DNA from 3 places in the Thiomonas sp. DCM-2 genome. Region 3 is predicted to be linked to each of the others. Evidence: predicted binding sites of a transcription regulator. Region 3 holds the regulator's gene; each other region holds the start of a gene.
The links. Region 3 encodes sigma-54, which starts transcription at its own class of promoters, with help from an activator protein. Its sites were predicted from a motif close to TGGCANGNAANCTGCTTT; they were not measured.

Region 1 (2,268 bases), 420 kb from region 3:
GGCAGCCAGGTGCTGCTGCCCCTGTTGCACAGCCTGGGCATGCGCCATCTCGACCGGGTGGTGGTCAGCCACGACGACAGCGACCACTCCGGCGGCGCGCCAGCCATCGCCCGCGCGCACCCGGAGGCTGCGCTGCTGACCTCGGTTCCGGCGCATGCTGCCGCCCATCTTGGCTTCTCCAACCGCCAGCCCTGCATCGCCGGACAGCACTGGAGCTGGGACGGCGTGGACTTCCGCGTCATCAGCCCGCTGCCGGACGCGCCGCCGCGCAACGACAACGCCCGCTCCTGCGTGCTGCATGTGGCCGCGCGCGGCGGCTCGGCGCTGCTCACCGGCGACATCGACCAGGCGCAGGAACGCGCCCTGCATGCGGCAGGTGCGCTGCCCTATGCCGATGTGCTGCTGGTGCCGCATCACGGCAGCAAGACCTCGTCGAGCGACGCCCTGCTCGATACCGTGATGCCGCGGGCCGCCGTGGTGCAGGCGGGCTACCGCAATGCGCATGGCCATCCCCACCCGCTGGTGGTCGAGCGCTACGCCGCGCGCGGCATTGCACTGTGGCGCACCGACCTGCAGGGTGCCTTGCGCTGGCGCGACGCCGCGCCCGATGCGGTTCAGGGCTGGCGCGCAGCGACACCGCATTACTGGGCGCCCAAGCCACGATGGCCGGTGGATTCTCCCTGAAACGGCTCGGCTCTCCCCGTCAGACTTCGGCGTGATGACGCGTCTGGCCTGTATCTTGCTAACTCGCCTGCATGGCAACAGGCCTGCACAGACAGCCCTCCGAGAGACGACGATGCGCTTCTACGATGAAATGACTCCCGCCGAAGGCGGAGTCCGCCCCCACTACGCGCCGTATGCGCACTGGCTGGCGCAGCAGCCGCCCGACACCATGCGCGCCAAGCGCGAGGAGGCCGAACTGATCTTCCGCCGCGTGGGGATCACTTTCGCGGTGTATGGCGACGAGGCGGGCACCGAGCGGCTCATTCCCTTCGACCTGATTCCGCGCATCATTCCCGCGGCCGAGTGGAAACAGCTCGAAGCCGGGCTGAAGCAGCGCGTGACCGCGCTCAACCGCTTCCTCCACGACGTGTATCACGACCAGGAGATCCTCAAGGCGGGCATCGTGCCGGCCGAGCAGGTGGTCGGCAACGCGCAGTTCCGCCCCGAGATGATGGGCATCGACCTGCCGCACCAGGTGTATGCGCAGATCGCCGGCATCGACATCGTGCGCGCGGAAAACGCCGCGGGCGACGGTGAGTATTACGTGCTCGAAGACAACCTGCGCGTGCCCTCCGGAGTGAGCTACATGCTGGAAAACCGCCGCATGATGATGCGGCTGTTTCCCGAGCTGTTTTCGCGTTACGGCGTCGCCCCGGTGGCGCATTACCCCGACATGCTGCTGGAGAAGCTGCGTGCCGTGGCGCCGCCGGGAGTGAGCGATCCGACGGTGGTCGTGCTCACCCCGGGCATGTACAACTCGGCCTACTTCGAGCACGCGTTTCTCGCGCAGCAGATGGGCGTGGAACTGGTGGAAGGGCAGGATCTGTTCGTCCGGGACGACTTCGTCTACATGCGCACCACACAGGGCCCCCAGCGGGTCGATGTGATCTACCGCCGCATCGACGACGATTTTCTCGATCCCAAGGTGTTCCGCGCCGATTCGGCCATCGGCTGCGCCGGGCTGATGCGCGCCTACCGCGCAGGCAATGTGAACCTGGCCAACGCCATCGGCACCGGGGTGGCGGACGACAAGTCCATCTATCCCTATGTGCCGCGCATGATCGCGTTCTATCTGGGCGAAAAGCCCTTGCTGAACAACGTGCCCACCCGCATGTGCCGCGAGCCCGAGAGCCTGGCGTATGTGCTGGAGCATCTGCCCGACCTGGTGGTCAAGGAAGTGCACGGCGCCGGGGGCTACGGCATGCTGGTCGGCCCGGCGTCCACCCAGGCCGAGATCGCCGCCTTTGCCGAGAAGATCAAGGCGCATCCCGACCACTACATCGCCCAGCCCACGCTGGCGCTGTCCACCTGCCCGACTTATGTCGAGTCGGGCATCGCCCCGCGCCACCTCGACCTGCGGCCCTTCGTGCTGTCGGGCAAGACCGTGTCCATCGTCCCCGGCGGGCTCACCCGCGTGGCGCTGGCGGAAGGATCGCTGGTCGTCAATTCCTCGCAGGGTGGTGGCACCAAGGACACCTGGGTGCTGGAGAAGTAGACCCGCCCGCGCTCCGTCATCTTCCGGCTCAAGGAAACGCCCCATGCTCA
Region 2 (2,268 bases), 1.3 Mb from region 3:
TTCACGATCAAGGCGGCAGACCGTGACATTTTTGGAGGGAATCGTTCCAACGATGCGCGGCGCGCAGGCAAAAGAATCTGCCGAGGCAGGCTATGCTTGAACTTTTTGTTTCAGGATGCGCACATGGGACTGGGGCTCTACATCATTGGCGATGAAATTCTGTCTGGAAAACGGCAGGACAAGCACTTCCCCCATGTGCTCGAACTGCTCAAGGCGCGCCAGATGCGGCTGGACTGGGTGCAATACCTGGGCGACGATCCGGCCCTGCTGGCCGCGGCCTTCCAGGCCAGTTTTGACCGCAACGATGTCGCGTTGAGCTGCGGCGGCATTGGCGCCACGCCCGACGATCACACCCGCCAGAGCGCGGCGCGGGCACTGGGGCTGTCGCTGGAACTCCATCCCGAGGCCAAGGTGTTGATTCAGCAACGTGTGATCGAGGCACAACTGGGCGATGTGGACGCGCCGGCCAACCAGCAGCGCCTGCAGATGGGCATGTTTCCGCAGGGCAGCGCCATCATTCCCAACCCCTACAACAGAATTCCCGGGTTTTCCATCCGCCAGCATTACTTCGTGCCGGGATTCCCCGTGATGGCCTGGCCGATGCTGGAGTGGGTGCTGGACGGTCCACTCGCGCACCTGCATGGCCAGGGCCATCAGGTGGAGCGCGCGGTGATCGTGCGCAAGGCCATGGAGTCTGACCTGACGCCGCTGATGGAAGACATCGAGAAACAGTTCCCGGGCATCAAGGTGTTCAGCCTGCCCAGCGTGGATCACCCGGTGTGGGGGCGGCATATCGAACTGGGCGTCAAAGGACACGCTGCAGGTGTCGACCAGGCTTTTGCCTATTTGTGCGCGCATTTGCCCGAGGGCATCTGGGAACATGCACCAAGGTGAATCATTGCGCTTCATTTTGGGGCATTCCAGAAATATGCACCAATGTGAGGCGGCACCTTCGGTCTGTAAGCGTACCCATGCAACAGTGCCAGGTCGCTTCGACACAATGGCGCCTCGCGAACAGAGGGCAAACGGGCAGAGCTGGGCACGCTTTCTGCTAGATTGTTTTCACTGCGCGGAGCATTGCAGCTAACGATGTTGCGTGCCATCCTTTGATGCGAAGATGAACACGCAAACGCATTTCAACCTGACAGGAGATTTTCATGAGCAAAACAGTCGCCGATGTGATGGGCATGGTCAAGGAGCACGATGTCAAATTCGTGGACTTCCGCTTCACCGATACCCGCGGCAAGGAACAGCACGTGACCGTGCCGGTGTCGCATTTTGACGAAGGCAAATTTTCCGATGGCCATGCCTTCGACGGCTCGTCCATTGCCGGCTGGAAGGGCATCGAGGCCTCGGACATGCTGCTCATGCCCGATCCGAACACCGCCAACATCGACCCGTTCTACGAGGAAACCACGCTGCTGCTGAGCTGCGACGTGCTCGAGCCCGGTGACGGCAAGCCCTACGACCGCGACCCGCGCTCCATCGCCAAGAAAGCCGAGGCCTACCTCAAGGCATCAGGCATCGGTGACACCGCCTACTTCGGCCCCGAGCCCGAGTTTTTCATCTTCGATCAGGTCCGCTGGAATGTGGACATGTCCGGCTGCTTCGTCAAGGTCGATTCCAATGAGGCCGCCTGGGCCACCGGCGACAAGATGGAAGGCGGCAATATGGGCCACCGCCCGTCGGTGAAGGGCGGCTATTTCCCGGTGCCTCCGGTGGACAGCCTGCAGGATATCCGCTCGGAAATGTGCCTGCTGCTCGAACAGATGGGCGTGCCGGTCGAGGTGCACCATCACGAAGTGGCCAATGCCGGCCAGTGCGAAATCGGCACCAAGTTCTCCACCCTGGTGCAGCGCGCCGACTGGACACAGGTCCTCAAGTACGTGGTTCAGAACGTCGCCCACGCCTACGGCAAGACCGCCACCTTCATGCCCAAGCCCATCGTCGGCGACAACGGCTCGGGCATGCACGTGCACCAGTCCATCTGGAAAGACGGCAAGAACCTGTTTGCCGGCAACGGCTACGCCGGTCTGAGCGAATTCGCGCTGTATTACATCGGCGGCATCATCAAGCACGCCCGCGCGCTCAACGCCATCACCAACCCCGGCACCAACAGCTACAAGCGCCTGGTGCCCGGATTCGAAGCGCCGGTGATGCTGGCGTACTCCGCGCGCAACCGCTCGGCGTCCATCCGCGTGCCCTTCGTGCAGAGCGACAAGGCCCGCCGCATCGAAGTGCGCTTCCCCGACCCGACCGCCAACCCCT
Region 3 (2,268 bases):
TGCGCGGTCAGCACACCGAGGAACAACACCGTCATCACCACCGTGGTACCGACCAGTCCGACATGCAGATCGACCGAGAGAAAGTCGGCGGCGGTTTCACCCACCGTGGTGGCCATGATCTTGATCAACCAGAAATAGAGGGTGATGACGACCGGAACCTTGATCGCCTGCGCCCAGTCGGGCTGCGCTGCCAGTGCGGTGTGTTGCATGAGAAACTCCCTGAATGCCGTGTGGTGTTGTTGTGTGGTCGCGTGTTGCGCGATCACGGCATTCTGGGAAAGCAGACTTAGCGCAGGGTGAGCGCTTGCCGATGCAGACCGACCAGCAGGCGGCGCGGCTCAACCGCTCTTGCGCAGATTGGCCGGGGCGATGCGCAGCGCCTCGCGGTATTTCGCCACGGTGCGGCGCGCCACCTGCACGCCCTGCTGGGTGAGGCGCTCGGCGAGTTCGCTGTCGGACAGGGGCTTGGTGCTGTCTTCCTCGGACACCAGACGGCGGATGAGTTCGCGCACGGCGGTCGATGAGGTGTTGCCGCCGGCCTCGGTGCTCAGGCCGGAGCCGAAAAAGTATTTCAGCTCCACCGTGCCAAACGGCGTGAGCATGAATTTCTGCGTGGTGACGCGCGAGATGGTGGATTCGTGCAGCCCGAGTTCATCAGCGATTTCACGCAGCACCATCGGACGCATGGCCACGGGGCCGAAGTCGAAAAAACGCTGCTGGCGCTCGACAATGGTCTGCGCCACGCGCTCAATGGTCTCGAAGCGCTGCTGCACGTTCTTGACGAACCAGCGCGCCTCCTGCAACTGGCCCTGCATCGCGGTGCCGCTGTCGCGGGCGCGGCGCAGGGCATCGGCGTAAATCTGGTTGACCCGCAGCCTGGGCATGACCTCGGGATTGAGTTGGGCCGTCCAGCCCCGCGCAGTCTTGCGGGCGATGACATCGGGCGTGACCGCCTGCGCCGCGTCGCTGCGAAAGGCGCCGCCCGGATGCGGTTCGAGCTGGGCGATGCGTTGCTGCGCGAGGCGCAACATGGCCTCGTCGGCACCGAGCTGACGTTCGAGCTTGCGCCAGTCGCGCCGCGCCAGCAGGTCGAGATGGCCGTCCCGGCAAATCTGCAGGGCCATGTCGCGCACCGGACAGGGCGGCTGGCGCTGCAGTTGCAGGCACAGGCACTCGGGCAAATCGTGTGCAGCAACGCCCGGCGGATCGAAGCTCTGGATCAGCCGCATTGCGGTGGTCAGCGCATCGGCAAGGTCTTCGAGTTGGTCCTCCCCGGCTTCGGGTGCGAGCGCCTGCGCCAGCTCCAGCATGGTCTCGGGCAGATAGCCGTTGTCATCGAGCGAGTCGATGATGGCCTCGGCAGCGGCGCGGTCGATGGCGCTCAGCGCCAGCCCGGCGAGCTGACCGCGCAGGTGATCGCGCAGACCGAGATGCTCGGAAGCCCGGTCGATGGCGCTGAATTCGTCGTCGTCCCCGCCGCCGGAAGACTGCCCCGAGCTGACCCAGGAGTCGGCATCGGCATCGGTGTCGGCGCCGTGATCGGTCTCGCCGCTGCTGGCCGTCCAGTCCTGCGTCTCCAGTTGCAGCTCGGCGGCGGGTTCGGTGGCGAACTCGGCAGCAGACTCATGCCCCTCATTGGCAAGCAGGGTGGGCGAGTCTGGCTGCAGCGGCGCGGACTGCTCGGCAGTGGGCGCGGCCGCAGTGCCGTCATCCGTCTCCTCGTTTTCAAGGAAAGGATTGGATTCGAGCAGACCCTCGATTTCCTGCGTGAGCTCCAGGGTGGAGAGCTGCAGCAGACGGATGGATTGCTGCAGCTGGGGCGTGAGCGCCAGATGCTGGGACAGGCGCAGATTCAGCGACGGCTTCATCGCGAACTACATGCGGAAGTTTTCACCGAGGTACACCTTGCGCACCGCGGGGTTGTCGATGATGGATTGCGGATCACCCTGGGCCAGCACCTGCCCTTCGCTGATGATGCAGGCCGCGTCGCAGATGCCCAGGGTTTCGCGCACATTGTGGTCGGTGATCAGCACGCCGATGCCCTGCTCCTTGAGGAACTGGACGATGCGCTGGATCTCGATCACCGCGATCGGGTCGATGCCGGCAAACGGCTCGTCGAGCAGAATGAAACGCGGCTGCGTGGCCAGCGCACGGGCGATTTCCACCCGCCGCCGCTCGCCCCCCGACAGCGCCGGCGCGGGGCTGTCGCGCAAGTGCTCGACATGCAGCTCGCGCAGCAAGTGCTCCTCGCGCGCGCGAATCTCGTCC

Region 1: the regulator sigma-54 is predicted to act here: its motif matches at 729-746, upstream of AC1ZQA_RS15790 (circularly permuted type 2 ATP-grasp protein).
Region 2: the regulator sigma-54 is predicted to act here: its motif matches at 1,038-1,055, upstream of glnA (type I glutamate--ammonia ligase).

Annotation. Positions count from the first base shown of each region.
Region 1 covers NZ_CM165962.1:3,262,202-3,264,469, forward strand. The annotation lists gene AC1ZQA_RS15785 (DNA internalization-related competence protein ComEC/Rec2) at 1-684, shown strand, start outside; gene AC1ZQA_RS15790 (circularly permuted type 2 ATP-grasp protein) at 797-2,218, shown strand; gene AC1ZQA_RS15795 (alpha-E domain-containing protein) at 2,262-2,268, shown strand, end outside.
Region 2 covers NZ_CM165962.1:1,687,634-1,689,901, forward strand. The annotation lists gene AC1ZQA_RS08145 (competence/damage-inducible protein A) at 124-894, shown strand; gene glnA (type I glutamate--ammonia ligase) at 1,158-2,268, shown strand, end outside.
Region 3 covers NZ_CM165962.1:371,696-373,963, reverse strand. The annotation lists gene AC1ZQA_RS01870 (COG4705 family protein) at 1-209, opposite strand, end outside; gene AC1ZQA_RS01865 (RNA polymerase factor sigma-54) at 339-1,868, opposite strand; gene lptB (LPS export ABC transporter ATP-binding protein) at 1,875-2,268, opposite strand, start outside.